One region of the Paenibacillus sp. FSL M7-1046 genome, then DNA from elsewhere that is predicted to be linked to it. Evidence: a T-box and tRNA genes for the amino acid it is inferred to sense, from the RefSeq annotation. Region 1 holds a T-box; the other holds one or more tRNA genes.
The links. The T-box of region 1 lies ahead of pheS (phenylalanine--tRNA ligase subunit alpha). A T-box ahead of a tRNA ligase gene usually reads a tRNA of that ligase, here a tRNA-Phe.
Positions count from the first base shown of each region.

Region 2: it has a tRNA-Phe gene. The T-box ahead of pheS (phenylalanine--tRNA ligase subunit alpha) is inferred to sense a tRNA for this amino acid. The anticodon was not compared.

Region 1 covers NZ_JBBOXB010000001.1:169,040-184,652, reverse strand. Annotated here, with positions in the region: gene NYE29_RS00685 (flotillin family protein) at 1-782, shown strand, start outside; gene NYE29_RS00680 (ABC transporter ATP-binding protein) at 857-1,567, shown strand; gene NYE29_RS00675 (hypothetical protein) at 1,560-3,173, shown strand; gene glcT (glucose PTS transporter transcription antiterminator GlcT) at 3,298-4,170, shown strand; gene ptsG (glucose-specific PTS transporter subunit IIBC) at 4,422-6,482, shown strand; gene NYE29_RS00660 (HPr family phosphocarrier protein) at 6,581-6,856, shown strand; gene ptsP (phosphoenolpyruvate--protein phosphotransferase) at 6,849-8,561, shown strand; gene pulA (type I pullulanase) at 8,942-11,335, shown strand; gene NYE29_RS00645 (sensor domain-containing diguanylate cyclase) at 11,444-13,045, opposite strand; T-box leader at 13,644-13,932, shown strand; gene pheS (phenylalanine--tRNA ligase subunit alpha) at 13,990-15,024, shown strand; gene pheT (phenylalanine--tRNA ligase subunit beta) at 15,085-15,613, shown strand, end outside.
Region 2 covers NZ_JBBOXB010000001.1:2,171,008-2,186,620, forward strand. Annotated here, with positions in the region: gene hprK (HPr(Ser) kinase/phosphatase) at 1-849, opposite strand, end outside; gene NYE29_RS09310 (ABC transporter ATP-binding protein) at 1,148-2,269, opposite strand; gene NYE29_RS09315 (PucR family transcriptional regulator) at 2,377-3,471, opposite strand; gene NYE29_RS09320 (NAD(P)/FAD-dependent oxidoreductase) at 3,581-4,513, opposite strand; tRNA gene NYE29_RS09325 (tRNA-Lys) at 4,621-4,693, opposite strand; tRNA gene NYE29_RS09330 (tRNA-Tyr) at 4,701-4,786, opposite strand; tRNA gene NYE29_RS09335 (tRNA-Phe) at 4,792-4,867, opposite strand; tRNA gene NYE29_RS09340 (tRNA-Asp) at 4,897-4,974, opposite strand; tRNA gene NYE29_RS09345 (tRNA-Thr) at 4,991-5,066, opposite strand; tRNA gene NYE29_RS09350 (tRNA-Val) at 5,106-5,181, opposite strand; tRNA gene NYE29_RS09355 (tRNA-Met) at 5,190-5,266, opposite strand; tRNA gene NYE29_RS09360 (tRNA-Ser) at 5,293-5,384, opposite strand; rRNA gene NYE29_RS09365 (23S ribosomal RNA) at 5,466-8,392, opposite strand; tRNA gene NYE29_RS09370 (tRNA-Ala) at 8,545-8,620, opposite strand; tRNA gene NYE29_RS09375 (tRNA-Ile) at 8,644-8,720, opposite strand; rRNA gene rrf (5S ribosomal RNA) at 8,760-8,876, opposite strand; rRNA gene NYE29_RS09385 (16S ribosomal RNA) at 8,982-10,537, opposite strand; gene NYE29_RS09390 (pro-sigmaK processing inhibitor BofA family protein) at 10,883-11,149, opposite strand; gene NYE29_RS09395 (DUF2508 family protein) at 11,181-11,438, opposite strand; gene recR (recombination mediator RecR) at 11,670-12,266, opposite strand; gene NYE29_RS09405 (YbaB/EbfC family nucleoid-associated protein) at 12,303-12,614, opposite strand; gene dnaX (DNA polymerase III subunit gamma/tau) at 12,664-14,439, opposite strand; RNA gene ffs (signal recognition particle sRNA large type) at 14,585-14,853, opposite strand; gene rpmE (50S ribosomal protein L31) at 14,994-15,191, opposite strand; gene NYE29_RS09425 (radical SAM protein) at 15,309-15,613, opposite strand, start outside.

The sequences.
Region 1 (15,613 bases):
AACGGGATCAGGATACAGCCAAGGCGGAAGCCGATCAGGCTTATCACATCCAGGAGGCGCGCGCCAAGCAGACGGTGGTGGAAGAGCAGATGAAGGTCGAACTGGTTCGTAAGGAACGCGAGATAGACCTGCAGTCCAAAGAGATCCAGGTGCGCGAGAAGCAGTACGATGCGGAAGTGAAGAAGAAAGCGGAAGCCGACCGCTACGCAGTGGAACAGGCGGCAGAAGCCGATAAGGCCAAGCGGATGCGCGAAGCCGATGCCTTGCAGTACAGCATTGAGACCCAGGCGAAGGCGACATCCGAGCAGAAACGTCTGGAAGGCCAGGCAACAGCCGACGCAGAGCTGGCTAAAGGTAAAGCGGAGTCCGAAGTTATCCGCCTGCGCGGTCTCGCAGAAGCAGAAGCCAAAGAGAAGCTGGCGGAAGCGTTCCAGAAATTCGGCGAAGCTGCCGTGCTCGACATCATCGTGAAGATGCTGCCTGAACTGGCCGGTAAGATTGCCGAGCCGCTGGCATCCATCGACAAGCTCACTGTGGTGGATACGGGCAACGGTGAAGGAGCGGCCAGGGTCAGCAATTATGTGACCCAGCTGATGTCGACGGCTCCGGAAATGCTGAAGAGTGTCTCGGGAATTGATGTAGAGGCATTGATTAAAGGTTTGACTAAAGGGAAAACGGGAACTCCGGACCACAGACCGGCAGTATCGGCTGCACCTGCGGTACCGGCAGTACCTGCAGTACCGACAGTGCCAGTGGTTCCAACTGATAAACTTGAAGGATAATGCGGGATAACTCAAGGTATGACAGGCGCATTGCCTGCCATACCTTGAATTTTATGGAGAGTGGGGAACTTCGCATGGAGCTGCTCTTGGATAACATCCGTAAGAGCTTCGGAGATAAACAAGTGCTCAAAGGCATTGATTACACTTTTGAAAAAGGCAAGATTTACGGTCTTCTCGGCCGCAACGGTGCCGGTAAAACCTCGCTGTTCAACTGCTTGAGCGGGGAGATCGGAATGGACAGCGGCGGGGCTTTTTTACGGGAAAACGACGTAAGCAGTCCGCTCCGCGAGGCGGATATCGGGTATGTTTTTTCTTTGCCCATTCTGCCGGAATTTCTTACAGGCTATGAGTTTGTGAAATTCTATATGGATATTAACCGCGATAAGATTGAACCTGGCAAAAGCGTCGAAGACTATTTCGACATTATCCGGATTGAGCAGGAGGACCGCCACCGCCTGATCAAAGGGTATTCTCATGGCATGAAGAACAAGATCCAAATGCTCTGCTTTATCATTACACGTCCGCCCTTGATATTGCTAGACGAACCATTGACTTCTTTTGACGTTGTGGTGGCGCTGGAGATCAAGAAGCTGCTTCGGGAGATGAAGCAGGATCATATCATTATTTTCTCCACCCATATTTTGCAGCTTGCAGCCGACTTGTGCGACGAGCTCGTTATTCTGAATAACGGGACACTTCAGGAGATTCCTGCCGACACCCTGCACAGCCCGGAATTCGAGGAGAGAATCATAACCTTGCTAAAGGATGAGGGCAGCAATGATTAAGACGCTGAACACCATACTGGATATCAGGGGCGCATCCGGGGCGAACCGGCTGATCTATTATCTCCAGCGGTTGCCGGTAATTGGGAAGATGGCAAAGAATGACTTGTATTCCCGGACAGGACTCAAAAAGACGCTGGCTGTAATCGTGCTTATTCTGAAGATAATATGGGGCTTTCTGACCAAATTCGCTTATTTGGGAATTGTAGTCTATTGGCCGGTGATCACAATCGGCAAGGAACTGCCGCCTGCTGAACAGTATCAGCTCTATCTGCAAGTGCTGGTCATAATCAGTTGTGTCGTAGCCGCAGTATCAAATGCGGTCATCCTGGAACCGAAGCGGGATAAATATATTTGTGTGAAGCTGATGCGGCTGCCTGCAGATCAGTACATGCACGCTACTATGTCGCTTCGGACCTTCAGTTTCTTTGTTTATTATATACCGGCCATGTGTCTCTTCACTTCATTGCTGCAGGCCCCGGTCTGGCAGGGAGTGCTGCTTGCCCTGCTGTTAACAGCCTGGCGCTTGGGAAGTGAGGCACTGCATTTATGGCTCTTCGACCGTACTGACATTGTGCTTGTCAAAAAAACAGGGTGGGTGTGGACCGTCATAGGCGTGGGATTTCTGCTTGCCTATGCTCTGCTGTATGCAGAAGTGTCCTATGTGGACAGCTCTACGTTGTTCAACCTGCCGGCAGGTTTAGCCATTGCGGCTATAGGAGTGGTTGCCGCCGTTTATATTGCGCGTTATCCCCGTTACCGCAGTGCGGTTGATGCCGTGACCAAAATAGACGATCCGCTGCTGGATATGGGGCGTATGATGAAGGAGTCGAGAGTGAAGGATGTCGAGACGAAAGAAAAGGATTTTTCAGCGGAACAGCTGAGTCCCGGTCAATTTCAGGAGAAAAGCGGCTATGCTTACCTGAATGCGATCTTTTTCTCCCGGCATAAACGTTTTTTAATACAGCCGATTCAGCGGCGGATGCTCATCATTGGCGTGTTGTTCGCAGCCGGATTGCTGTCGATGATGGTCTCACCGGCAATGTTTACCAAGATGGCACATTTTTTAATCGGCAGCCTTTCTTATTTTGTATTTATTATGAACTTTACCTCGATCGGTGAGAAGGTCTGCAAAGCGATGTTTTACAACTGCGATATTAGTCTGCTGCGGTATGGATTCTACCGGGAACGGACGGCGGTGCTAAGCAATTTCCGGATTCGGCTGCTGAGAATAACCGCTCTGAATTTGATTCCGGCCGGAGCTATTTGTATAGCTGTGAATCTGCTCATTCTGCTTTCGGATGAAACCTGGGGGATTGCGGATGCAGCTGGTTTTTGCGGGGCTATCCTCGGCCTATCCCTGTTCTTCTCCGTGCATCACTTGTTCATGTATTATATTTTCCAGCCTTACAGCACAGAGCTGAATTTGAAGAATCCGTTCTTTACCATTGTCAACAGCATTGTGTTGGCTGCAACCATTGTGTGCCTCCGCTTGGAGAGTACTCCGGCTTATTTTGCGGGAATGGTACTGCTGACCACGTTAGCCTACATGACCATCGCCTTATTCCTGGTCTATAAATACTCGGGCAGAACCTTCCGGGTAAAATGATCCAGCCTCTTCCACAGTCGAAATCTTGATGTTATGGCGGTAGCCAAGTATAATCTACACATGCTGTCAAGTTATGCAGCTGCCGCAGCGGCAAAGGTATTCAGAATTCAAAGAGGTGTAAGCAGTGAGCAGCATAACAGTGGCTAAGGTACTCAATAACAATGTGATTATTGCCGAGCATCCCCAATACGCCGAGGTTGTGGTGATCGGCAAGGGCATAGGCTTTAACCGGAAAATACGTGATCGGATCAGTCTGTCTTCCGTGGAGAAGATGTTTATTCTCCGCAGCCAGGAGGAGCAGGAGCAATACAAGCAGCTCGTTCCGCAGGTGGACGAGAAGCTGATCGAGGTAGTTCAGGAGATTGTATTGCATATCATGCAGAGCAGCCGCCAACCGCTGAATGAACATATTCATATTGCACTCACTGACCATATTTCATTTGCCATCCGCCGTCATGAACAAGATATCGCCATACATAATCCGTTTCTGTACGAAACCAGGGAAATTTATCCTGAGGAATACAGTCTGGCCGAATATGCAGTCGGGCGGATCAATCAGGCGATGGGGGTAACGCTGCCTTTTGATGAGATCGGTTTTGTCGCTTTGCATATTGTAAGCGCATTGAGCAACCGTCATATCTCCGAGGTGAAGCAGCATTCCGTGCTGATCGGTGATCTCGTGGGGCTGGTGGAGGATAATCTGAGTTATCATGTTCCGCGGGATTCTCTGGATTATTCCCGGCTGGTCACCCACCTGCGTTTTGTTCTGGAAAGACTGCGCCGTGGTGAGAGTGTGCGGGAGACTTCTTCTCTGGACGGTTTAATGAAGCGCGAATATCCTGAAATGTACATGCTGGCCTGGAAGCTGACTAAGGTCATTGAGCAGCGGGTGCGTATTCCGGTATATCCGGCTGAAGTGAGCTACCTGACTATTCATCTGCAGCGCCTGGCCCAGAAGAAAGAGGATGAAGAGGATATGGAGCAGCATGAGGGTTGAAATGAACCCCTTACAAAAACATGCTTGCAACTTCAAAAAATCGGTGCTACAATGTTCCCTGTTCCAATAAAACAGAATACCTACGTGTAACTGATACGATCAGGCATGAGTGATTTACAGTATTTTGGTTGTCAGGCCCCAAGCTGGGGCAATCTAACCTTAGTGTTAGAGAGACAAACCTAAATGCTGTGTTGCTCATGCCTTTTTTGGTTTTCTGTTTGTACGAAATTACTATTAAGGAAGTGGCCTAAATGTTCAAAAAGTTGTTTGGCGTTTTGCAAAGAGTCGGTAAAGCGCTTATGCTTCCTGTAGCCATCCTGCCTGCGGCGGGCTTGCTGCTCGGGATCGGCAACATGCTGGTTAACCCGGATTTCCTCCAATACGTACCGGCACTGGAAAACAGCGGGGTTCAGGCCGTTGCCAACGTTTTGATGAACTCGGGACAAATTGTTTTTGATAACCTGTCACTCTTGTTTGCGGTCGGGGTAGCCATCGGTCTTGCCGGTGGTGAAGGGGTTGCCGGTCTTGCGGCAATCATCGGTTTCCTCGTCATGAATGTAACCATGGGAACGGTACTGGGCATTAACGCTTATGTATTGACCTGGAAGGATTTCTCCTATTCCAGTGTCTTGGGAATACCGACGCTGCAGACAGGGGTTTTCGGCGGTATCCTGGTCGGGATACTGGCTGCGTCGATGTATAAGCGGTTCTTCCGCATAGAATTGCCGTCGTATCTCGGTTTCTTTGCGGGTAAACGGTTTGTGCCGATCATGACGGCAGTAACCTCTCTGATTCTTGGTCTTGTATTGACGGCTGTTTGGCCGCCGATCCAGCACGGCCTGAACTATGTGTCGCAAAGCATGATCAACACGAACTTGACGCTGTCGGCCTTTATCTTCGGTGTCATTGAGCGTTCACTGATTCCTTTCGGCTTGCATCACATTTTCTATTCGCCGTTCTGGTATGAATTCGGAAGTTATGTCGATAAAGCCGGTGAACTGGTACGCGGGGATCAGCGGATCTTCATGCAGCAGCTGCGCGACGGGGTGGATTTCACAGCGGGTACATTTACAACAGGTAAATATCCGTTCATGATGTTCGGTCTGCCGGCAGCGGCACTGGCGATCTACCATGAAGCCAAACCTGAGAACAAAAAGATTGTCGGCAGCTTGATGATTTCTGCAGCCCTTACTTCTTTCCTGACGGGGATTACAGAGCCGCTGGAATTCTCATTCCTGTTCGTAGCTCCGCTTCTGTTCGCAGTGCATGCTGTCTTTGCAGGTCTTTCCTTTATGACTATGCAAATCCTTCATGTTAAGATCGGAATGACCTTCTCCGGCGGCTTTATCGACTATGTGCTGTTCGGTATTATCCCGAACCGTACTGCGTGGTGGCTGGTTATCCCGGTAGGTCTGGTTATTGCCGTGATTTACTACTTTGGATTCCGCTATGTCATCCGGAAGTTCAATCTGAAAACTCCGGGCCGTGAAGATGCATCCGATGATTCGGAAGACGTCAACACGGGGAATGTATCTACAAGCGGTGATGATCTGCCGCGCAACATTTTGTCCGCACTGGGCGGCAAAGAAAACATCACCCACCTGGACGCCTGCATCACCCGCCTCCGCGTCGAGGTTAAGGATAAGGCAGGCGTAGATAAGAACCGGCTGAAGAAGCTGGGTGCTTCCGGTGTGCTTGAGGTTGGTAATAACGTTCAGGCGATCTTTGGTACACGTTCAGATACAATCAAGTCACAGATACAGGATGTCATGAACGGCAGAATACCAGCTGCTTCAGCTGCTGCCGCACCGCAGCCTGAGCTTGAGAAGCAGGCCGGTGAAGAAGGCGCAGCAATTATTCCTGAGGACATCGTGTCCCCGGTAAACGGCGAGCTGCTTGATATTACGCAGGTTCCAGATGCTGTCTTCTCCCAGAAGATGACGGGTGACGGATTCGCCTTCCTGTCAGATGACGGCAAGATTGCTTCACCGGTATACGGTAAAGTGTTCAATGTATTCCCGAGCAAGCATGCCATCGGGATTATGTCCGACGGCGGCAAGGAAGTGCTCGTGCATATTGGTGTTAATACTGTAAAGCTTAAAGGCCAAGGCTTCACGATTCTAGTAGAAGAAGGCGACCTTGTAGCTGCAGGACAGCCGATTATGGAAGTGGATCTGGAATACGTGAAAGCCCATGCGCCTTCCGTTATTTCACCGGTCATCTTCTCCAATCTGCCTGAAGGGTCCACGGTTACCTTGAAGAAGCCGGGTAAAGTGGCTGTAGGCGATAAAGACATCATCAGCATTCAGTAACATGTGCATTGGCATGGCGCTTCCCTTATAATGGAGGGGAGTGCGGCCTTCGCATAAGACAAACATTCAAATTAACAGAAAGCGAGTTGGATATTATCATGCAAAAAACATTCAGAATTATTGACGAAGACGGAATTCACGCACGCCCAGCAACAGCGCTGGTAAATACAGCAACAAAGTTTAAAGGCACAGAAGCATTCGCGGAAGCCAAAGGTAAAAAAGTAACACTTAAATCCATTCTCGGCGTATTGTCTTTGGGCCTTGAAGCTGGCGATACCTTGAGTCTGATTACTGAAGGCAGTGAAGAAGCGGAAGCACTGAGCGCACTGCAAGATGTGATGATTAAAGAAGGGCTGGGAGAGCTCCATGAATAAAATTTCAGGAATCGCGGCTTCAGCAGGTATTGCCGTAGCCCGTGCATTTATCCTGGAACATCCGGATTATACAATCACGAAGACTGCTGTTAGCGATGTGGAAGCCGAGATTGCCAAACTGGAGAGCGCCCTGGAGAAATCCAAGGGCGAGCTTCAGGCCATTAAGGAGCGCACGCTCGCTGAATTGGGCGAGAAGAAGGCGGAGATTTTCGAATCCCATCTGCTGATTCTTGAAGACCCCGAACTCATCAGTCCCGTAATGGATAAAATCCGCGAGGAATCGGTTAATGCGGACTATGCCCTAAATGAAGTAGCCACTCAGTTTATCGAAATGTTCGAAAATATGAAAAGTGCTTACCTGCAGGAACGTGCCGCTGATATGCGCGATGTAACCAAACGCATCCTGAATCACCTGCTGGGTATTCACTATGTAAGTCCTGCGGAAATCAATGAAGAGGTTATCGTCATTGCCCTGGATTTGACTCCATCCGACACGGCACAGCTTAATCGTAAATACGTGAAGGGCTTCACGACGAATATCGGCGGACGCACCTCGCACTCGGCCATCATGGCCCGGTCCCTGGAAATTCCGGCGGTAGTCGGCACCAAGAATGTACTGTCTGAAGTCAAGGCGGGAGATCTGGTGATTGTCGACGGTTTGAGCGGAGATGTTCTAATCAACCCGAGCGATGCTGAAGTCGCCGAATATAAAGCTAAGCAGGAAGCCTATGATCTGCAAATCGCCGAGTGGAAAAAACTCCGCGATGAGCCGACCGTATCGGCTGACGGCAAACATGTAGAACTGGCTGCCAACATCGGCACACCTAATGATGTGAACGGTGTGATCGAGAACGGCGGCGAAGGTGTAGGTCTATACCGCACCGAGTTCCTGTACATGGGCCGCGACAAGCTGCCTTCCGAAGAAATTCAGTACAATGCTTACCGCACCGTGCTTGAGAACATGAACGGCAAGCCGGTTGTTGTGCGCACACTGGATATCGGCGGCGACAAGGAGCTGCCTTACCTGGATCTGCCGAAGGAAATGAACCCGTTCCTTGGATTCCGTGCGATCCGCCTGTGTCTGGACCGTCAGGATATTTTCCGCACCCAGCTGCGCGCTTTGCTTAGAGCAAGTGCTCACGGTGACCTGCGCATCATGTTCCCGATGATCGCTACGCTCGGCGAATTCCGTGCAGCCCGCGATCTGCTGCTGGAAGAAAAGGCTAAGCTGCGCGAAGAAGGCAAGGAAGTATCGGACAACATTCAGTTGGGCATCATGGTAGAAATTCCATCAACGGCGGTTCTGGCTGACCAGTTCGCCAAAGAAGTGGATTTCTTCAGTATCGGTACCAACGATCTTATTCAATATACGATGGCTGCCGACCGTATGAATGAACGGGTATCCTACCTGTACCAGCCATACAATCCGGCGATCCTGCGTCTGGTCAAAATCGTTATCGACGCAGCCCATGCTGAAGGCAAATGGACCGGCATGTGCGGCGAAATGGCCGGCGACAGCACAGCGATTCCGCTGCTGCTCGGTCTGGGCCTCGATGAGTTCAGCATGAGCGCAACCTCCATCCTGCCTGCACGCAGCCAGATTTCCAAGCTGTCCGCTGCAGACATGAAGGAAATGGCTGCTAAAGCACTTCAGCTTGGCACCGCCGAGGAAGTTGCTGCACTTGTGCAGAGCAGCGTGAAGTAAATTCGCAAAGATTTTTTGCATTATCCGTTTAGGCAATTCACTCTTCCAACTACTACTGCCGGTCTCCTCTATTGGAGGCCTTTTTTTTGTTGTCAGCGGCAGTACATCATCTGTTGTTCGTGCTGTCCTTTATAAGGACAAGCTCAAATGCCTGGGCGCAGCAGCCGATAATAGAATGTGGGCACATAAAACGGGTGGAACCCAAACCTGTGAACATAGTGTTACATATTATATTATGATTCAAAAGAAAGACAGTACTCTATAGACTTCGCTTGCAGATCTGTGCAAGTATTAATTTCTTCCGTAGTGGAAATAGTTGGATTTAAGTGAAGTAAACCGTTATCCGGCAATATGGCGGAGAACAGGGGGATGGTGGAATAATGAATAGCAATTATATAAATACAGAGATAATAATAGAAACTTATGAAGGCAAGGACCTTGGAGTAACCTACACTGCAGGCTGCAGCCAGTTTAAAGTATGGGCCCCGACGGCCTTTACCGTATCGGTTGTATTGTACGAGACCGGCGGGAACGGCGCAGATGTATCAGCCGTTTATTCCAAAGACAGTGGAGTGATTATCCCCATGCAGCGCCAGGACGGCGGTGTTTGGCAGGCGCAGCTTACCGGAGATCTGAAAGGCAAATATTATATGTACCGCACCGTATTTGCCGACGGAAGTATAAGGGAGGCCGCCGATCCCTATGCAACTGCTGTTTCGGCAAACGGGGTGAGGTCGGCGATTGTGGATTTGCGTGAAACCGATCCGCCCTCCTGGGCAGAGGACCGTTCACCCCAGTTGCCACATCCCGCAGATGCGGTAATTTATGAGCTGCATGTGCGTGATTTCTCCGCCCATGAGAGCTCTGGCATGTTGCATAAGGGGAAGTTCAAAGCTTTTACGGAAACCGGATTACGTGATTCCGCAGGGAATGCACTGGGAATTGATCACTTGGCTGAACTGGGGATTACCCACGTGCATCTAATGCCGGTATTCGATTTCCAGACGGTAAACGAACTGAATGCAAATGGTCTGGACACCGAAGCGGGACATTACTCAGAATATAACTGGGGGTATGATCCACAGCATTATAATGTACCTGAAGGGTCCTACAGTACGAATCCGGCTGAACCCGGGACCCGGATCCGTGAATTCAAAGAAATGGTGCAGGCACTGCATAGCCGAGGCATTTCGGTCATTATGGATGTGGTGTACAACCATACGTATTCTGTTGAGAAGGGGCCATTCGAGCCGCTGGTGCCGGAGTATTTCTACCGTCATGATTATTTGGGTAGACTGTCCAACGGTTCGGGCGTCGGCAACGAAATTGCCACAGAGCGGCCTATGGTGCGCAAATATATTAAGGACTCCTTGTTATACTGGGCTTCGGAGTATCATATCGACGGGTTCCGCTTTGATCTGATGGGTCTGATGGACAGCGTAACCATGCGCGAAATTACGGAAGAGCTGCGCCTTGCCATTAATCCGAATCTGCTGATCTACGGGGAGCCGTGGACAGGAGGGGACTCTCCGCTGGCGGACAAAACGCTGAAGGGTGTGCAGCGGGGCAAAGGTTATGCGGTGTTCAATGACAACTTCCGCGCGGCAATAAAAGGCGACAGCGATGGTTGGGGCAAAGGCTTCGCAACCGGTGAATACGGCAAAGAAGGTGCAGTGGCGTCGGGAATAAAAGGAGCGATTCATGAATTTACCGACTCGCCTGTCGAAACTGTGAATTATGTAACCGCTCATGATAACTTGAATCTGTGGGATAAGGTGCTTGCTTCCCAAGGCCAGCGCCAGGCGGCGGATCTGCCTGAACTGGAGAACGGAAGATTGAAGGGCGGCGGAGAGGTCGAAAAGGCGGTTGCTAAAGCAAATCCGTACTTCGCAATCGACCCGCAGGATGTTCTTGACAATGAAACTGTGCGCCGCTCCCTGCTGGCTAACGGGATCATTTTAACCTCCCAGGGCATTCCTTTTCTGCATGCCGGAGATGAAATGCTGCGCAGCAAATATGGGGATCATAACAGCTACCGTTCCCCTGATGTGGTCAATGCGATCCGCTGGGATAACAAAGAGACATTTATGCCTGTCTTTCAATATTATAAAGGGCTTATTGAACTGCGGCGGAAGCATCCGGCCTTCCGTCTGCATGGACGGCAGGAGATCGAGCGCTCACTGGAGTTCCTGCGCTGTGAAGACGGCGTCGTCGCTTATCAGCTGAAGGATAATGCAGGCGGTGATGTCTGGAACAATATCGTTGTTATTTTCAACGCCAATTGGGGGCCTGTTACTCAGCAGCTGCCTGAGACAGGCGGCTGCTGGAACATTGTGGTAGATCATTCCGGTGCCGGTACAGAAGCCTTCCGTATTGCTACAGATCATACAGTACAGCTTGAAGGACTGTCGATGATGGTACTGTATGATGTCTACGGCGAGCCTGCACCGCGGGCAAAGATCATTGAGGTTCATTATGACCGCCCCGACGGCGATTACCGCGGCTGGAATCTTTGGGTGTGGGGTACGGGCATCCAGGATGGGCAGTGCGATTTCCGGCAGATGGAGGATGGACGTGCGGTAGCGCGGATCGAAGTGGTGCCGGGAACAGAGTCGGTTGGATATATTTTGCGGCTGAATGACTGGGAAGAGAAGGGCAGCGGGGACCGCTTTATTGACTGCTCCGGCAATGAAGCGCTACTTAAGGTAGTGGTGCAAGACCGCAGCAGTGCAAGCAGCGGCGATGGAGATAATCCGCTTCAGTTAAGCAGCTGAAGTTAAGCTATAGATTAAACAGATAGCCACTCAGCTGATAAAGGCTGTTCCAGCATCGCCGCCGTTTGGGCAGTGATTCCGGAACAGCCTGTTTTGCTGCCTGTTTCTTTATTTATGCTTGTCTGAATGTTCTTCATCCACAAGCTTATTGTATAGATTGGCTTCGTTGCCGCCGCTGTTTTTGGAGCGGTACATCGCCAGGTCGGCGGCACGGAGCAGTTCGTTGATACTGCCGCCATGCTGCGGATAAAGAGCTACGCCTATGCTGGCGGAAGTATGAAAGCTGGAGCCTTGGTTGACAGACCAGGATTTGTTGAACAGCTGAAGCAGGCGGTCCAGCATTTCCTCCAGCATCTCTGGATTGGTAAAGCGGTGAAGCACGACGGCGAACTCGTCGCCGCCGATGCGGAACGCCTGACCGAATCCTTTAACCGTCTGCTGCAGCTCACGGGAGAGCAGCTGCAGGAATTCATCTCCGGCCAAGTGGCCAAGGGTATCATTAAGCTGCTTGAACCTGTCGCAATCTAGCAGCGCAACGGCTATCTCCTGTCTGTGGTCCTCAGGCTGATTAATCAGGTTCTCCATGTACATTTTAAAATGGGCTCTATTGGGGATTGCTGTTAAATGGTCATAGAAGGCCAGCTTGTGGAGCCGTTCCTCATGTTGCTTACGCTGGGTAATCTCACGAGAGATAAGCATATACTGCGCGGGAAAAGCACGGCTGCCGGTGATCGGTGAGATTTTCGTTTCCAGCCACACCCAGTGGCCTTCTGCCGAACGCATGCGCAGCTCCGAAATCCGCGGAGTCCCCTGGACTACACTCTTCAGCTTCGCCCAGGAGATTTCAGCTTCGCGGATGTAGTTGGAGAGAGGAACACCTTTGTCCGGCACGTAGCCAAGCACGCTGGAATGGGAAGGCGAGGCGTACAGGATCATGCCGTTTGGATCGGTCAAAATAATGAAGTCAGACATGGTCTCACCGATCAGCTGGTATAGGGATTGATCTTCCTGCATCTCACTTTGCAGCGAAACTACTCTGCGGCAGAGATAGATAATAACGAGCATAAGCAGGAATAAGATCAGCGAGTAGGCCGCGAACAGGGTGCTTTTTTTTTCACGGAACTCTTGGGTAATCTGCTGTCCGTAGTTATCGATCAGGTTCTCGGATTGATCCAGGCTGCTGCGGACCTCACTCAGCCGGGTGTTGATCATGGTAGCTGAGTAAATATCCGGGTTCCAATTGCTTTCCATACGCCGGGAGATCAATTCCTGCCCGGTACTCTTCCAGCTTTCAAAATAACCCTCGAAGCTCTGCAGCTCGTTTCTCAGCCGGGAGAGCAGCCGATTGCTTTGTGTCATCCTCTTTTCCGGTTGCTTCATAGCGTTGATGTTATAGCTGGCCATGCCCAGCCGCTGCTTCACCTGGGCATTATTGTCATGAAACTCCTGAGACAGCAGGCTGCGCTGTTCACGGTTAATGTTCCGGTTCATCACCGTGTGCAGCGCAAGGGCAGCCTGATGAAGATCCCGGTCGGCATTCAGAATCAGCTCTGAGTTTTGGTAGACATCGCTGTACAGTGAATCTGAAAGCCGGTTAATTGTGTGGTTCAGATACAGCAGAGAAGCAGTGCTGATGCCCACCAGAATAACGGAGATAGCGGCAAATAAAAGGATTAATCTGCGTGTGTTTTTGATTTTGTATAAAGCCACTGTCATCCTCTCCCCGCATAAAACTTTGAGAAATCTCTTTGATAGTAGATGATACCTATGCGGAACTAATCCCGGCTGCGGGTAATTGGCCGCAGGGACAACGAGAGAGTGTCTTTCAAATAGTCATAGAAACATAGTGCTTCCAGTACGATTAGGGATCCTTCTCATCAGTATGTAGGACGTACTGCTTAGGGCATCCGGGCCGAGTATGGAATATAAGAGGTTGATCCGAGCCTGAAATCCCCTGCCAGCCGACCTTTCGGGTCATCAAGCGATCCGGTAAGCCGGGGAGGAGACGGGATTCTTGATATAATTAGCTTCAGATTTAAACATTATGTATAGTACTGACTTATTCATACTCCAACCCTTGAGTCCTATTACCCAAGTTTTCTACAAACGATACTCCCTTTCTGTGCTAAGCACTAAAATATCATAGCTGCCGCTCCCGTCCCTTATATTAAAGGTTAGCGGGTTCGTTCCCGGCGAGTTTAGGGATTGATTCCTCTGAATTTGTCGGCTTGTCAAAATGAAATTTTGTGCATATAATAAATAGACATATCTTCTGAGTAAGAAGATGCAGTTTCTCAGCTACATCATTATAAATGCAGTGATGGAGAAGAGTACGCAGTGCCTGGCTTACAGGGAGGAGACGCCGCAGATTGAGAGCGTTTCTAGGAGAGCAGAGCTGCCGAAGTTCACTCCGGAGCAGTTCCCTGAATTTACTTCAAGATCTTTTTGAAGAAAGACAGTAGGGGAAACCGGCCGCAGACCGTTATTTCTGTTAAAGTGAGGCATGTCTTTACCGCACCGAAAGAGGGAATACAGCTCTTAAGGGAAGGGGTACGGCAGTCTAACAAGGGTGGTACCACGGTCTTTTCGTCCCTTACCGGGAGGAAAGGCCTTTTTTTGTTGACAATATGATGATTAAGGGGGCAGTACACGCCATGAAAGAAAAGCTGGAAGCATTGAAGGTTGAGGCATTGGCTAAGCTGCAGGAAGTAACCGATCCGCAGGTTCTAAATGACTTACGCGTGAAGTATCTGGGCAAAAAAGGCGAGTTAACCGAGGTTCTGCGGGGAATGGGAGGACTTAGCGCGGAAGAGCGACCGGTAATCGGCCAGGTGGCGAATCTGGTGCGCAGCGCGATTGAGGAAATTATCGGCTCCAAGCAGGAGGCATTCCAGCAGCAGGAAACGCTGAACCGCCTGCAGGCAGAGAAAGTCGATGTAACGCTGCCGGGCCTCGGTTTGCCGCAAGGCGGAATTCATCCGCTCACCCGGGTGGTGCAGGAGATTGAAGATATCTTCATCGGCATGGGCTACCTGGTAGCAGAAGGCCCTGAAGTAGAGACGGATTACTATAACTTCGAGGCACTTAATCTGCCGAAGAACCATCCGGCACGCGATATGCAGGATTCCTTCTATTTGACGGATGATCTCCTGATGCGTACGCAGACTTCTCCGGTGCAGATCCGCACCATGCAGGCAATGCAGGGCGAAACCCCGGTCAAAATCATCTGTCCGGGCAAAGTGTTCCGCCGAGATGATGATGATGCCACCCACTCCTTCCAGTTCCATCAGATCGAAGGTCTGGTCATTGGACGGGGAATCCGCATGAGTGACTTGAAGGGTACATTGCAGCAGTTCATGAAAGAAATGTTCGGCCCGAGTGCGGGGATCCGTCTTCGTCCGAGCTTCTTCCCATTCACCGAGCCTAGCGTTGAAGTTGATGTCAGCTGCTTCAAATGCGGCGGAGACGGCTGCCGGCTGTGCAAACAGAGCGGCTGGCTGGAAATCCTCGGCGCTGGCATGGTACATCCGAATGTACTCAGAATGGGCGGATACGACCCTGAGGAATATAGCGGCTTCGCCTTCGGCGTAGGTGCGGAGCGGATTGCCATGTTGAAATACGGCATCGACGACATCCGTTATTTCTATATCAATGATATGGGCTTCGTGAAGCAGTTCAAGGGCATTTAGATTTTTGACGGGTGAGCGGCTGTTAGATAAATACATCTGAAATAAAGGAAGTGAGCGGACATGAAAGTATCAACCGGATGGCTGGCTGATTATATATCGTTAGAGGGAGTAACCGCTGAAGAGCTGGCGGACAAAATCACCACTGCAGGCATTGAGATTGACGGTGTCGAGCGCCGCAACAAGGGGCTTTCCGGGATTGTAACCGGATATGTGAAATCGAAAGAAAAACATCCCGACGCCGATAAGCTGAACGTGTGTATCGTGGATGCAGGACAGGGCGAGGATCTGCAGATCGTATGCGGAGCAAAGAATGTCGAAGCGGGGCAAAAGGTGCCTGTAGCCTTGGTGGGCGCGAAGCTTCCAGGTCTGGATATCAAAAAAGCCAAGCTGCGCGGCGTATTGTCGCAAGGCATGATCTGCTCGGCTAAGGAGCTTGGGCTCAATGACAAGCTGCTGCCGAAAGAACTGCAGGAAGGCATTCTTGTTCTGCCTGAGAATACCGAGATCGGCCAGGATATTCTGAAGGTGCTGGGCCTGAATGATGAAATTCTTGAATTCGATCTGACACCGAACCGGTCCGATTGCCTAA
Region 2 (15,613 bases), 2.0 Mb from region 1:
GTAGTTCATGGCCGCAACCTCAATAATAACGGCAAGATTTCGTCCTGGCCGTACCGGAATCGTTACGAGGGGAACGTCCGTATCGATAATCCGTGTAGTTTCTTCGTCCAGACCAAGCCGGTCATATTGCTTGTCCTGCTGCCAGGCTTCCAGCCGAACCACCAGCGTAATACGCTTATGATTGCGGATTGCGCCTGCACCAAAGAGCGTCATTACATTTATAATTCCGACGCCGCGGATTTCGAGCAAATGGCGGATCAGCTCCGGTGCCGTACCATGCAGCTGGTTGTCGGAGGTCTGGCGGATTTCCACGGCATCGTCCGCGATCAAGCGATGTCCGCGTTTAACGAGCTCAAGTGCCGTTTCACTTTTACCAATGCCGCTGCTGCCTGTAATCAGCATGCCTACACCGTATACATCGCAGAGAACGCCATGAATGGTTGCTGTAGGTGCAAGTCTGCCTTCAAGGAAGCTGGTCAGTCTACTGGAAAAAATCGTTGTAGCCATCGAGCTGCGCAATACTGGAAGCCCTTTTTCGTTGCTTATGTCAATCAGCTCCTGCGGCACATCCAATGCTCTTGTAATGACAATACAGGGTGTATTATCCTTACAGATCCCGCGAATCCGGCTCTTGCGCTCTTCCTCCGAAAGCATAGAAAAGAAGGCCAGCTCTGTCTTGCCCAGCAGCTGTACCCGTTCTTCCGGATAATATTCGAAATAACCTGCTATTTCCAGCCCGGGCCGATTCAAGTCATCCACTGTAATCGGTCTCTTCAGACCTTCATGCCCGGAAACAACCTCTAATTGAAAATGCTGTACCAATTCCGATACTTTTACCTTCTTAGCCATGTATGTCCGTCCTTTCGTCACCTGCGGTTATGTCCGCTTTCCTACATTTGGTTAACAACTCTTTCCATTCCATCCGTAGGTAATTCTCCTGCTATCTTAATTGATAATCCCCTTTAATGCAATCTTAATACCTGCTGCCTTGCCCTTAGATCCATTGATATATAAGGAGTTGAACCCAAACCTGTTTATATTCTGCCCATCTATTCCTACAGCTTAGGAGGTCATTAGCGGAAGCTCCAAGAAGACAAAAAAGCCGCCCTTTCAGGCGGCTTTCTTTAAAAGGGAAGATATTTCTATCTTAGCCCAACAATACGTTAAGTTCGGATTCTTTATCAAAGATGTGGATTTTGTTCATGTCAATTGCCAATTTAGGCTTGCTGCCTTCACGGGTAGTGGAACGTCCATCTACACGGGCAATTACAGTGTTGCTGCCCAGGCCGCTCAAGTAAAGGAGCATTTCATGACCAAGGTTTTCCGTAACATCTACCAGCGAAGTGAAGATTGTGTTCGGGGAAGCTTCCAGGAATACTGGTTCTTCATGGATATCTTCTGGACGAACGCCCATGATCACTTCTTTGCCGATGTAGCCTTTGCTGCGCAGGATTGTAGCTTTGCCTCCTGGAACTTCAACATCAAGGTTCTCAGCGCGGAAGCGAACAGCGCCGCCAACATCGGACAGAGTACCATTGATAAAGTTCATAGTTGGGGAACCAATAAATCCGGCTACGAACAGGTTGGTAGGCTCATTGTACAGTTCTTCAGGAGAAGCTGCCTGTTGAATGATACCATCATACATAACTACGATACGGTCACCCATCGTCATAGCTTCTGTCTGGTCATGCGTTACGTAGATACAAGTGGTTTCAAGGCGTTTAACCAGTTTAGTGATTTCAGCACGCATTTGACCACGAAGTTTAGCATCCAAGTTGGAAAGTGGCTCATCCATCAAGAAGACTTGCGGATCACGGACGATAGCGCGGCCCAGAGCGACACGTTGGCGTTGACCACCGGACAGTGCTTTAGGTTTACGCTCAAGCAAGTGCTCGATATCGAGAATTTTCGCAGCTTCGCGAACTTTCTTGTCGATTTCTTCTTTCTTCACTTTACGCAGTTTCAAACCGAAAGCCATGTTTTGGTACACGCTCATATGCGGGTACAGGGCGTAGGATTGGAATACCATCGCGATATCGCGGTCTTTAGGAGCAACGTCATTGACTACACGGTCGCCAATGTACATTTTACCTTCGGAGATTTCTTCCAGACCAGCGATCATACGCAGGGTAGTGGATTTACCACAACCGGAAGGTCCAACCAGTACGAGGAATTCCTTATCTTTAATATCAAGATTGATGTCGATTACTGTTGCTTTATCGGAACCCGGGTATTTTTTGAAAATATGCTCTAAACGTACGCCTGCCATTGTATTTCCCCCTCGAGTTATTAGTTGATTATAAATAAATCGCTTTCTTGTACATTTATCTTACCCCAGACGTGCCTCGCTGGCTATTTGCAACGTTCACAAAAATCCTATTTTCTTTTCGTCACTTTATACAATAACATGGTTAACTTTACAATTGCTGCGTCGCCAAAGCTCCGTACATCGGCTCCGGTCTCCTGTTTGATCTTGTCCAACCGGTATAGGAGCGTGTTGCGGTGGATGTACAATTTTTTCGCGGTCTCACTCACATTGCAGTCCATCTCGAAGAAAGTTTCCAGCGTCAGCAGCATCTCCTTATCCGCCAGCACCGAAGTATAGTCACCGATCTGTCCTAGCAGCTGCCTGCGCCGCTCATCAGGGATACTGTTCACCAGCCGCTCCATATGCAGCTCCCACGGGAGATGAATATAGTCGCCAACCTGAAAAATCCGTCCCAAAACAATCGTTTCCCGCAGCAGCGCAACCGAGCCTGTCAAACCTTTTACCGGGATGATCGCCGGTGCAACCGCCAGATGGAATACACCTACCCACTCACTGGCAATCAGCTCATGCAGCCCCATACAGGTCTGTGACAGAAGCTCATCTACACTCTCTTCCTCATCGTCCTTATCATCCCCGCCGGTCAGCAATTCCTTGCGGGCTAAAATTAACCATTCCTTCTCCTGCAGGGGGATAAGCAATATTTCGTTCTCAAAATAATTGCGCAGCAGCTTCATAAGCGAACGGTAAGAGATCTGCGGATTGTGGACATTCTCACTCACCAGCAGAAAAGGAATCATCTCGCCGAACAAACGCCCCTTCAGAGTGATTTCGTCAGGAATCTCTGCATCATTCTTCTCTTGCTCGAGCTGCGAATTCAGCCAGTTGCTCAGCTGCCGGGCCTCTACTTCTCCTTCTTCCTTTAACCCTGTGGCCTTGAGCGCGACCGCAAAATTCCGTGCCGCATAATTGACCAATTGCAATTCAAGGGCTGAAAGGCCATCCATCTCTACCCATATCGCAGTTATTCTTCCCTCGTTCTCATACAATGGTACCCAGAGATGACCTTCATGAGTGACCGGCTGATCCAACTCTTCTTTGCCTATGCCAAAAAGAGAAGCTGAATGCTGCCTCCCGAGTTGCTTGATTCCGGTTCTCTTTCCGGTGAGCTGCTCCAATTTTTGACGCAATGCCTCACTATCCATTGTCACCATACTCCACCACTTTTGCTCTTTTCGCCTATTTTATCATAATTCCCAACATTATGCGGCCTGGTCCCTCCGATTACTAAGACACAATCGACAATTTGAGGAATCATTTATTTTGTTTTACCATTTCGCTATGATTTTGCTTAGACGGCGGCAAGCTTACCATGGATATCTTCTTTAACTCTTTATGCATCCAAATACCGGCTATCGCTCCCTCGCCCATTGCAGCTGTAGCTTGCTCTGCATGAACAGCGACATCACCAGCCACCCATAAATGCTCCACATTGGTCATTAATGAACGCTTATCCGCTTCGATATGCTTGTTCTTATGAAGCTTCACCCCAAGCTCTGCCGCAAGTTCCGAATGTACCGCATTGTTCCCAAAGGCGATAAACCCACGCTCCGCAAGCAAAGTATTTCCGCTCTCCAGGACTACCGCTTTAATGATTCCATCATTCTCCTCATCGATTCGTGCAACTGCTTCCTCTACGTATAAGATTCCTTGTTCATCAAGACGTTGGCGGTTTTCTGCCGATACCGGCTGGCATTCATGATTGATATAAGTCAGATCACCCGTACGCTCGCGCAAAACAAAAGCCATATTTGCCCCTACGTCACCTGAACCCAGCAATAGGGTCTGCCGGTTCTGAATTTCGTAGCCATCACAATCCGGGCATACATATACCGTCTTTCCTAATGTAGCTACAAGCCCCGGCAACTCAGGAAAGCGGTCCATTACACCTGTTGCAAGCAGCAATGTCTTGGAACTATAGCACTGATTCTCGAAACCGTTCAGCTGAAACAAACCATTCTGCTTCTCTGCCTTAGTAATCCTATCCGTAACAAACTCTACCCCGGCAACTTCAGCCTGCCGCCTCCCCCTTGCCCTAAGCTCTTCACCGGATATTCCCTCTGGCCAGCCCAATATATTATGATAATTGCGGCAAATGTTAGATCTTCCCCCTCCCGCGTCTATCACAAGCACATGGTGGGCGGAGTAACGTCCCAATTGAATCGCCGCCTGCAGACCGGCAAAAATTAAACGGAGACAGAAATTTTAAACTCGATGTCAGCAATTTCATTTTCCTGCGTATGACGATAACACAAAAAAGCCACCACCCGAAGGTGATGACTTTCTGATTGGGATGAGCCATGAAGGACTCGAACCTTCGACACCCTGATTAAAAGTCAGGTGCTCTACCAACTGAGCTAATGGCTCATAAAACTGGTGGAGGCTGATGGATTCGAACCACCGAACACGTACGTGAGCAGATTTACAGTCTGATGCGTTTGGCCACTTCGCTAAGCCTCCATATATGGTGGCGCGGGAGGGAATCGAACCCCCGACACAAGGATTTTCAGTCCTTTGCTCTACCGACTGAGCTACCGAGCCATAAAAAAAGCCATAAAACATAAAAAAAATGGCGGAACCGACGGGATTCGAACCCGCGATCTCCTGCGTGACAGGCAGGCATGTTAGGCCAACTACACCACGGTTCCGCATTTGTAAAAATAATGGTGCCGGCGAGAGGACTTGAACCCCCAACCTACTGATTACAAGTCAGTTGCTCTACCAGTTGAGCTACACCGGCACGGTGTAAAAGTGTTGAAACGGTGTTGAATTGTGAAAATGGTGGAGGCTGAGGGGATCGAACCCCCGACCCTCTGCTTGTAAGGCAGATGCTCTCCCAGCTGAGCTAAGCCTCCGGGTTGTATGGTAGCGGCAGAGGGGATCGAACCCCCGACCTCACGGGTATGAACCGTACGCTCTAGCCAGCTGAGCTACGCCGCCACACTAACAATATTATGAATTTGAAATGGCGGAGAGAGAGGGATTCGAACCCTCGCACCGCTTACGCAGTCTAACCCCTTAGCAGAGGGTCCCCTTATAGCCACTTGGGTATCTCTCCAAACAAGTTGGTGCCATGTAAATTCATTCAGGAACCTTAATTCCTGAAAACTGAATCCGAAACGAATCTGCGTCTTACTTGTTGGATAAGCCCTCGACCGATTAGTATTGGTCAGCTCCATGCATTGCTGCACTTCCACCTCCAACCTATCTACCTCGTCGTCTTCAAGGGGTCTTACGTATTGGGAAATCTCATCTTGAGGGGGGCTTCACGCTTAGATGCTTTCAGCGCTTATCCCGTCCGTACGTAGCTACTCAGCCATGCTCCTGGCGGAACAACTGATGCACCAGCGGTACGTCCATCCCGGTCCTCTCGTACTAAGGACAGCTCCTCTCAAATTTCCTGCGCCCACGACAGATAGGGACCGAACTGTCTCACGACGTTCTGAACCCAGCTCGCGTACCGCTTTAATGGGCGAACAGCCCAACCCTTGGGACCTACTTCAGCCCCAGGATGCGATGAGCCGACATCGAGGTGCCAAACCTCCCCGTCGATGTGGACTCTTGGGGGAGATAAGCCTGTTATCCCCAGGGTAGCTTTTATCCGTTGAGCGATGGCCCTTCCATGCGGTACCACCGGATCACTAAGTCCGACTTTCGTCCCTGCTCGACTTGTTGGTCTCGCAGTCAAGCTCCCTTATGCCTTTGCACTCTTCGAATGATTTCCAACCATTCTGAGGGAACCTTTGAACGCCTCCGTTACTCTTTAGGAGGCGACCGCCCCAGTCAAACTGCCCGCCTGACACGGTCCCCGTACCCGATTAGGGCACTAGGTTAGAACCTAGATACGATCAGGGTGGTATCCCAACGGCGCCTCCGCAGAAGCTTGCGCTCCTGCCTCTACGGCTCCCACCTATCCTGTACAGATCGTACCCAAATTCAATATCAAGCTGCAGTAAAGCTCCATGGGGTCTTTCCGTCTTGTCGCGGGTAACCTGCATCTTCACAGGTATTAAAATTTCACCGGATCTCTCGTTGAGACAGCGCCCAAGTCGTTACGCCATTCGTGCGGGTCAGAATTTACCTGACAAGGAATTTCGCTACCTTAGGACCGTTATAGTTACGGCCGCCGTTTACTGGGGCTTCGGTTCACAGCTTCGGATTGCTCCTAACCGCTCCCCTTAACCTTCCAGCACCGGGCAGGCGTCAGCCCGTATACTTCGCCTTGCGGCTTCGCACAGACCTGTGTTTTTGCTAAACAGTCGCTTGGGCCTTTTCACTGCGGCCCCCTCGGGCTATTCACCCTACCGAGGCACCCCTTCTCCCGAAGTTACGGGGTCATTTTGCCGAGTTCCTTAACGAGAGTTCTTCCGCGCGCCTTAGAATTCTCTTCTCGCCTACCTGTGTCGGTTTGCGGTACGGGCACCTTCTCCTGGCTAGAGGCTTTTCTTGGCAGTGTGAGATCATGACCTTCGCTACTATAATTTTCGCTCCCCATCACAGCCCAGCCTTAATGGTGTGCGGATTTGCCTACACACCAGCCTCACTGCTTAGACGGACATCCATCAGTCCGCGTCACTACCCTCCTGCGTCACCCCATCGCTCATAGCGGATTACGGTGGTACAGTAATTTCAAACTGTTGTCCTTCGACTACGCCTTTCGGCCTCGCCTTAGGTCCCGACTTACCCTGAGCGGACGAGCCTTCCTCAGGAAACCTTGGGCTTTCGGCGGATCAGATTCTCACTGATCTTTTCGTTACTCATACCGGCATTCTCACTTGTATGCTGTCCAGCGCTCCTTACGGTACACCTTCAACCTGCATACAACGCTCCCCTACCCCAGATGCAAAGCATCTAGCCATAGCTTCGGTGGTGTGTTTAGCCCCGTTACATTTTCGGCGCAGAGTCACTCGACCAGTGAGCTATTACGCACTCTTTCAATGGTGGCTGCTTCTAAGCCAACATCCTGGTTGTCTGTGCAACTCCACATCCTTTCCCACTTAACACACACTTGGGGACCTTAGCTGATGGTCTGGGCTGTTTCCCTTTTGACAATGGATCTTAGCACTCACTGTCTGACTCCCGGCAAGAAGTTAATGGCATTCGGAGTTTGACTGAGCTTGGTAACCCTTGCGGGCCCCGCACCCAATCAGTGCTCTACCTCCACCACTCCATTCACCGAGGCTAGCCCTAAAGCTATTTCGGGGAGAACCAGCTATCTCCGAGTTCGATTGGAATTTCTCCGCTACCCCCACCTCATCCCCGCATTTTTCAACATACGTGGGTTCGGGCCTCCAGTGCGTGTTACCGCACCTTCACCCTGGACAGGGGTAGATCACACGGTTTCGGGTCTACGTCCACATACTCAGTCGCCCTATTCAGACTCGCTTTCGCTGCGGCTCCGGCTTCTCACCTTAACCTTGCATGTTAAACGTAACTCGCCGGTTCATTCTACAAAAGGCACGCCATCACCCATAGATCGGGCTCTGACTTTTTGTAAGCACACGGTTTCAGGTTCTATTTCACTCCCCTTCCGGGGTGCTTTTCACCTTTCCCTCACGGTACTGTTTCACTATCGGTCGCCAGGTAGTATTTAGCCTTAGCAGATGGTCCTGCTGGATTCATACGGGGTTTCACGTGCCCCGCACTACTCGGGATCCGTCTCGGAGAGAACACAGTTTAGGCTACAGGGCTTTTACCTCTATCGCGGGCCTTTCCAGACCTCTTCACCTACCATATTCCTTTGTAACTCCATGTGAGACGTCCCACAACCCCAAGGGGCAAGCCCCTTGGTTTAGGCTGTTCCGCGTTCGCTCGCCGCTACTGACGGAATCACTATTGTTTTCTCTTCCTCAGGGTACTTAGATGTTTCAGTTCCCCTGGTCTGCCTCTATCTCCCCTATGTATTCAGAGAGAAGTAACTGCGAATTACCACAGCTGGGTTTCCCCATTCGGACACCCCCGGATCAAAGCTTGCTTACAGCTCCCCGAGGCAGTTTCGTTGTTCGCCACGTCCTTCGTCGGCTCCTGGCGCCTAGGCATCCTCCGTGTGCTCTTATTAGCTTAACCAATGCGTTTTTCCAGAAGGAAAACCGCTAGCATCGCTATAATTAAAACTTGTTCACACAAGTTTCAGCTAAAAGATGTTCTAAAACGCAAATTCGTTTCGGTATCCAGTTTTCAAGGATCAAGTTTAAAGAAGTATTGAGTTTAAATCATTTTGGTGGAGCCAAGCGGGATCGAACCGCTGACCTCCTGCTTGCAAGGCAGGCGCTCTCCCAGCTGAGCTATGGCCCCATAATAGGATATTAAATTAAGAATGGTGGGCCTTAGTGGACTCGAACCACCGACCTCACCCTTATCAGGGGTGCGCTCTAACCAGCTGAGCTAAAGGCCCTTATTCTATCAATGCACCTCATAAACTTCATAAGGTTGCGCTTGGCAGCGTCCTACTCTCCCAGGACCCTTCGGTCCAAGTACCATTGGCGCTGGAGGACTTAACGGTCGTGTTCGGGATGGGTACGTGTGGAACCCCTCCGCTATCGCCACCAAACGCATACGAAAGAGACTTGCTCTTTCAAAACTGAACACGAGTGAGTGTTTTGGAAGCTAAGCTTCCGATTTGAATGTCACCGTTGCAGGTGACGATTCTCCATAGAAAGGAGGTGATCCAGCCGCACCTTCCGATACGGCTACCTTGTTACGACTTCACCCCAATCATCTACCCCACCTTCGGCGGCTGGCTCCCTTGCGGGTTACCCCACCGACTTCGGGTGTTGTAAACTCTCGTGGTGTGACGGGCGGTGTGTACAAGACCCGGGAACGTATTCACCGCGGCATGCTGATCCGCGATTACTAGCAATTCCGACTTCATGCAGGCGAGTTGCAGCCTGCAATCCGAACTGAGACCGGCTTTGCTGGGATTGGCTCCACCTCGCGGCTTCGCTTCCCGTTGTACCGGCCATTGTAGTACGTGTGTAGCCCAGGTCATAAGGGGCATGATGATTTGACGTCATCCCCACCTTCCTCCGGTTTGTCACCGGCAGTCACTCTAGAGTGCCCAGCTCGACCTGCTGGCAACTAAAGTCAAGGGTTGCGCTCGTTGCGGGACTTAACCCAACATCTCACGACACGAGCTGACGACAACCATGCACCACCTGTCTCCTCTGTCCCGAAGGCCGCCACTATCTCTAGTGGATTCAGAGGGATGTCAAGACCTGGTAAGGTTCTTCGCGTTGCTTCGAATTAAACCACATACTCCACTGCTTGTGCGGGTCCCCGTCAATTCCTTTGAGTTTCAGTCTTGCGACCGTACTCCCCAGGCGGAGTGCTTACTGTGTTAACTTCGGCACCAAGGGTATCGAAACCCCTAACACCTAGCACTCATCGTTTACGGCGTGGACTACCAGGGTATCTAATCCTGTTTGCTCCCCACGCTTTCGCGCCTCAGCGTCAGTTACAGCCCAGAAAGTCGCCTTCGCCACTGGTGTTCCTCCACATATCTACGCATTTCACCGCTACACGTGGAATTCCACTTTCCTCTTCTGTACTCAAGCCACCCAGTTTCCAGTGCGACCTCAGGTTGAGCCCAAGGTTTAAACACCAGACTTAAATAGCCGCCTGCGCGCGCTTTACGCCCAATAATTCCGGACAACGCTTGCCCCCTACGTATTACCGCGGCTGCTGGCACGTAGTTAGCCGGGGCTTTCTTCTCAGGTACCGTCACTCCGGTAGCAGTTACTCTACCGGACGTTCTTCCCTGGCAACAGAGCTTTACGATCCGAAAACCTTCATCACTCACGCGGCGTTGCTCCGTCAGGCTTTCGCCCATTGCGGAAGATTCCCTACTGCTGCCTCCCGTAGGAGTCTGGGCCGTGTCTCAGTCCCAGTGTGGCCGTTCACCCTCTCAGGTCGGCTACGCATCGTCGCCTTGGTGAGCCGTTACCCCACCAACTAGCTAATGCGCCGCAGGCCCATCTCCTTGTAGCAGATTGCTCCGCCTTTCATCCTTCGTCCATGTGAACAAAGGAATTATCCGGTATTAGCTACCGTTTCCGGTAGTTATCCCAGTCAAAGAGGTAGGTTGCCTACGTGTTACTCACCCGTCCGCCGCTAAGTTAATCTGGAGCAAGCTCCATCATAACTCCGCTCGACTTGCATGTATTAGGCACGCCGCCAGCGTTCGTCCTGAGCCAGGATCAAACTCTCCAAATTGGTATTTAGAAAGAGCGATTGCTCAATTTGAAACATCTGACGAGAATTTACATTCTCAAGATGAAATTTCTAAAGCGTATAAATACGCTGTGAAACTCATCAGTTTTGGATCTCACTTGCGTGATTTCCCACTCACTCGTTGTTCAGTTTTCAAAGATCAATGTCTCTTATTTCGTCGTCGTTGCTTGTCAGCAGCGACCTTTATAATATATCACAGCACCCTTACTTCAGTCAAGCGTTTTTTTAATTTCTTTTTTCGCTTTCCTTATTGGCAAGTTATCAAGTGATATCTTGTCCAAAGGGCCGAGACTTAATGTATCATAAATTAATAACATGCGTCAACCATTAAAACAAAGTTATTTTTAAACCGAGCAGCATCAGGACTCCCGGAAGTCCAAGAATCGTTACTGCGCCTATGGTTGCCGGGTTTAAAGGAAGATAAACTTCCGTAAGCAATCCGGAGAAATTCACTATATAAATGCCCAGCGCAGCAAGAATAAGATGAGTCCCAAACAAACTGAGCCAGGCCCAGCCCAATTTTTTACGAAAAACTATTAATATCAATAATAACCCGGATAATATCAATACGCCCATTGCAGCCAATCTTAGCATTGTGCTCCCCCTTTACATATCTTGACCAAGCCTATAATAGACTGCGGTTAAGCCCCAAGCTTTTAGCATGCTTAAGATGAATTTGATATTTGCGTTCTGCTGCCTCCAGAATATATATCGCATAATCAATTTGATCCTGGCCCAGCGCCTCATCAAACATCAAATAGGCTCTTTGCCACTCCGCTTGCGCCTTGGACACTTCGAGGAATACATTCCAGTGCTCATCCAAGTCTGACACTTGAACATTTTTTACATCGTTTCCCTGCTTTCTCGAGCCCCACCAACCCATTTGCGATTCCCCCTCAAGAATAATTCTATGCTTGATAACGCAGCTTCCGCGTCTTGCATATTCTCATTCATATAAAGATGGGGACAAACTTAGAACTAAAAAGTCCCACAAAGTAAGACGGCGGTTCATAGCCTATCTTGTATGTAATGTATCGTTCAGGACGTATGCGCCCTCCTATATAAAAAAGAAGCCCTCGCGGGCTTCCTTCGCTGATTATGATGTCAGAACTGCTTAGAGCTCACGACGGCCTTCCAAAGCTTTGGATAAGGTAACCTCGTCCGCATACTCCAGATCGCCCCCCACAGGCAAGCCATGGGCTATTCTGGTGATTTTAATATCGAACGGACGGACCAGACGGGAGATATACATAGCTGTAGCTTCACCCTCAATATTGGGGTTAGTGGCCATAATAAGCTCTTTCACTCTCTCGTCGCTCAGACGGGTCAACAGTTCCTTAAGTCTTATATCGTCGGGACCTATGCCCTCCATCGGTGAGATTGCACCCTGAAGCACATGATAATAGCCGTCGAACTCCTTGGTTCTCTCTATGGCTACAAGATCCTTGGAGTCTTGTACCACGCAGATCACTGAGGTATCTCGGGTTTTGTCCTGACATATACGGCATGGATCGGTGTCCGTAATGTTGCAGCAGACCGAGCAGTAATGAAGATTGCGTTTGACACTGACAAGCGCTTTGGCAAAGTCAATAACTTCATCCTCTTTCATGTTGAGTACATGAAAAGCCAGCCGGGCTGCTGTCTTCGGGCCGATCCCGGGCAAACGTGTAAAAGCTTCGATCAGCTTGGCTAGCGGTTCTGGATAATACAAATTGATGGTTCTCCTTTGGTCTGGAGTGGAGTAGGCCTAGAATAAGCCAGGGATCTTCATTCCGCCGGTGAATTTACCCATGTCGTTGTTAGCCAGCTCTTCAGCCTGGGTAAGGGCGTCGTTTACAGCGGTGATGACAAGATCCTGCAGCATTTCGATATCTTCCGGATCAACAGCCTCTGGTTTGATTTGCATGGACAGCAGCTTCTTATGGCCATTCACTTGTACAGTAACCACGCCGCCGCCGGAAGAACCTTCGATCGTCTTGCTTCCCAGCTCTTCTTGGGCTTTGAGCATTTGCTCCTGCATTTTTTTAACCTGTTTCATCATTTGGTTCATATTATTCATAAGTCGTCTCTCCTTTGGAATGCGCTTTTTGCGCTCATAGGCTTAAATGCTACTCTTTTATGACAACAAGGTCTTCTCCAAAGAGCTGGATAGCCTCGTCAATCCATGGTTCAGTCTTTGTCTCAGCAGTTTCATGCTCATGCTCGAGACGAAGCTCCTCCTTGCCCGGTTGTGCAGCAGACTTCTGCGCCGCTTCATTCCAGTCGCGCAGAAGTATCGTAACCAGACGGTAGGGTTTACCCAGCCGTGCAGCTAACACATTCTCAATCACCTGTCTGTTGGCCGGTTTCTCTGTGGTGTCCCGGTGAATTGTGTTCTTAAAGGCCACAAGCACCGCATCTTCCATTACAGACACAGGCTCACCGTCAACAAACCAGGCATGCACGGTTACCTTCTCCTCCTTCACCCCTTGCAAGACGACGCTCCATTGTTTAAACACCGAAGCGAAATCAGCGCTGTCTTTACCGGCGATGAATTTATCCAGCTGCGGAGGCAGCTTGGAGGGTGAGGAGATTCGTGGAGCCGAGCTTTGGGCTGGCTTCTGGGCGGAAGCCTGATCTCTTGAGCCGTTACCGGATATCCCACCGGACTGCATAGCCTGCTCGAGCTTCTTCTCCAATGCGGCAATCTGACGCTTAAGAAGCTCTAGTTCCCCCGAATCCACGGAGGGGCTGCCGCTTGAAGGCTGCAGGGAGGCTACTGAGCCAGGGGCAGCCGCCAGAATCGGAGCTCCTCCGCCCTGCTGCAAGCTGCATAACTTCATCAGCGCCACTTCAAACAAAGTCTGCGGATGAGTGGCATATTTCATTTCTCCCAGATAACGGTTCAGGGTCTCGACAATTTCAAACAGCCGCTCCCGGGAGAACGCTGCTGCCATGTCGCGGAATTCAGCAGGATTGAGAACCCGGTCTGTTAGCTGATCCGCGCCCGGCACCATCTTGATCATCAGCAGATCACGGAAATAATACAGCAGGTTCTCCAGACATTTGTCAGCGCTTTTGCCTTCGTGCATAAGCTGCTCGACAAGTTCCAGAAGCAGACCCATATCACCTTCCAGAATGGCTGTTGCAAGGCGGGCAAACTGCTCGGAAGGAATCCCCCCCGTCATTCCCAGCACTTGCTGGTAAGTCACATTGCCGTCTGTAAAGGAAGAAATCTGGTCCAGTATGCTGAGAGCATCGCGCATCCCCCCATCGGACAGGCGGGCAATGTACTGCAATGCATCTGCATCTGCAGTAATGCCTTCCTTCTGACAGATTTCAGTTAGCCGGCCGCTCTGCTCCTCGAGCGATACTCTGCGAAAGTCAAAACGCTGGCAGCGGGAAATAATCGTTGCCGGCAATTTATGAGGTTCTGTCGTCGCCAAAATGAACATGACATGGGGCGGCGGCTCCTCCAGCGTCTTTAGCAGAGCGTTAAACGCTTCTGTTGTCAGCATATGCACTTCATCAATAATATACACTTTACGGCGTACTTCGGTAGGCGCATATTTCACCTTATCCCGCAGATCGCGAATCTCTTCAACACCCCGGTTGGAGGCCGCATCAATTTCCTGCACATCCATTACGTTGCCAGCGGAAATCCGCACACAGGATGGACATTCATTGCATGGCTCCGGACCCGGACCGCGCTCGCAATTGACCGCTTTGGCGAGCACTTTGGCAGCACTCGTCTTGCCGGTTCCCCGCGGGCCGCTGAACAGGTAGGCATGCGAAACCCGCTGTTCACGAATCGCATTCTGCAGCGTCTGGATAATGTGCTGTTGTCCTACCATGTCTTGAAACGACTGCGGCCGCCAAGCACGGTACAGCGCGATATGTTCCACTATGCATTACCCTTTCTTAGGCTGCCGCTTTCCGGCATTTGTCGCTAATTTATTATACTATATTCCCCAGACTTTGACCAAAAACAAAAAGCATCTTTGCTTGTGGCAAAGACGCTATCATTAACGATATGTTCATAATATAAAACCGTGCACCTGTTATTGATGGCTGCGATCCAAGCGGCAACCCTACAAGACTGCTCGGGCTAGGCTACCCTCCGGCACAAGAGTAAACTTGCTTATGGCTGCTTCCTTCCGGACCTGACCAGGTTCACAAGCACTCATTGCGGAGGACCCAACCGTCAACACAGTCCATAGGGACCAAGGCCTCACATCGACAGCACCTCTAACAGGAATTCAACCTCGCTACAGCGGATTGCGAGTTACAGGGCACCGCTACCTCCCCGTCTAGCACGGCGAAGATAAGTATAGCTCACCGCCCGATAAAAATCAACCCGACAAGCGGAAATGGGATTATTTCCCTCTATCATATAAAAACCCCCTGGCTAAAAAGCCAAGGGGCAGTCCAATCTTATGCCACTGAAAGGCAAGGCTGATTAGATACCGTATTTCTTCTTGAATTTATCAACGCGACCACCGGCATCAAGGAATTTCTGCTTGCCAGTGAAGAACGGATGGCAGTTAGAGCAAATTTCGACGCGCAGCTCTTGTTTAACAGAACCGGATTCGAATGTGTTGCCACATGCGCAGGTTACCTTAGTAAGGTTGTACTTGGGTTGGATTGTTTGTTGCATTTGAATTTCACCTCTCATGCCCTAGGACTCATGCGGACCCAGAGTTATTAAACATACAACGGTATTTTAGCATGAAAGGTAGAAGTCTGCAATATGTTTGAAGCCCATATTTCCGTGCTACATATGGACTCTGCGCTGTTTGGCACGGGCCAAATCCGCTGGAGGGACATGAGTGAAGGAGCCTATAACCACACCCGGAAGTTCCTCGCGGAAAATCTCAAGCATCGTCTTCATACCCAGAATTTCGCCTTGCGCTGGAGGAATGAGTTCTAAATAACTCTCGGGATCAATGTTCAGATTACGCATCTGAATCAGTTTCAGATCCGTACGTCTTACAAATTCCACCATCGCCTCAATTTCTTCCTCGCGATCCGTGACCCCGGGGAAAATCAGATAATTGATAGACGTATATACACCCTGCG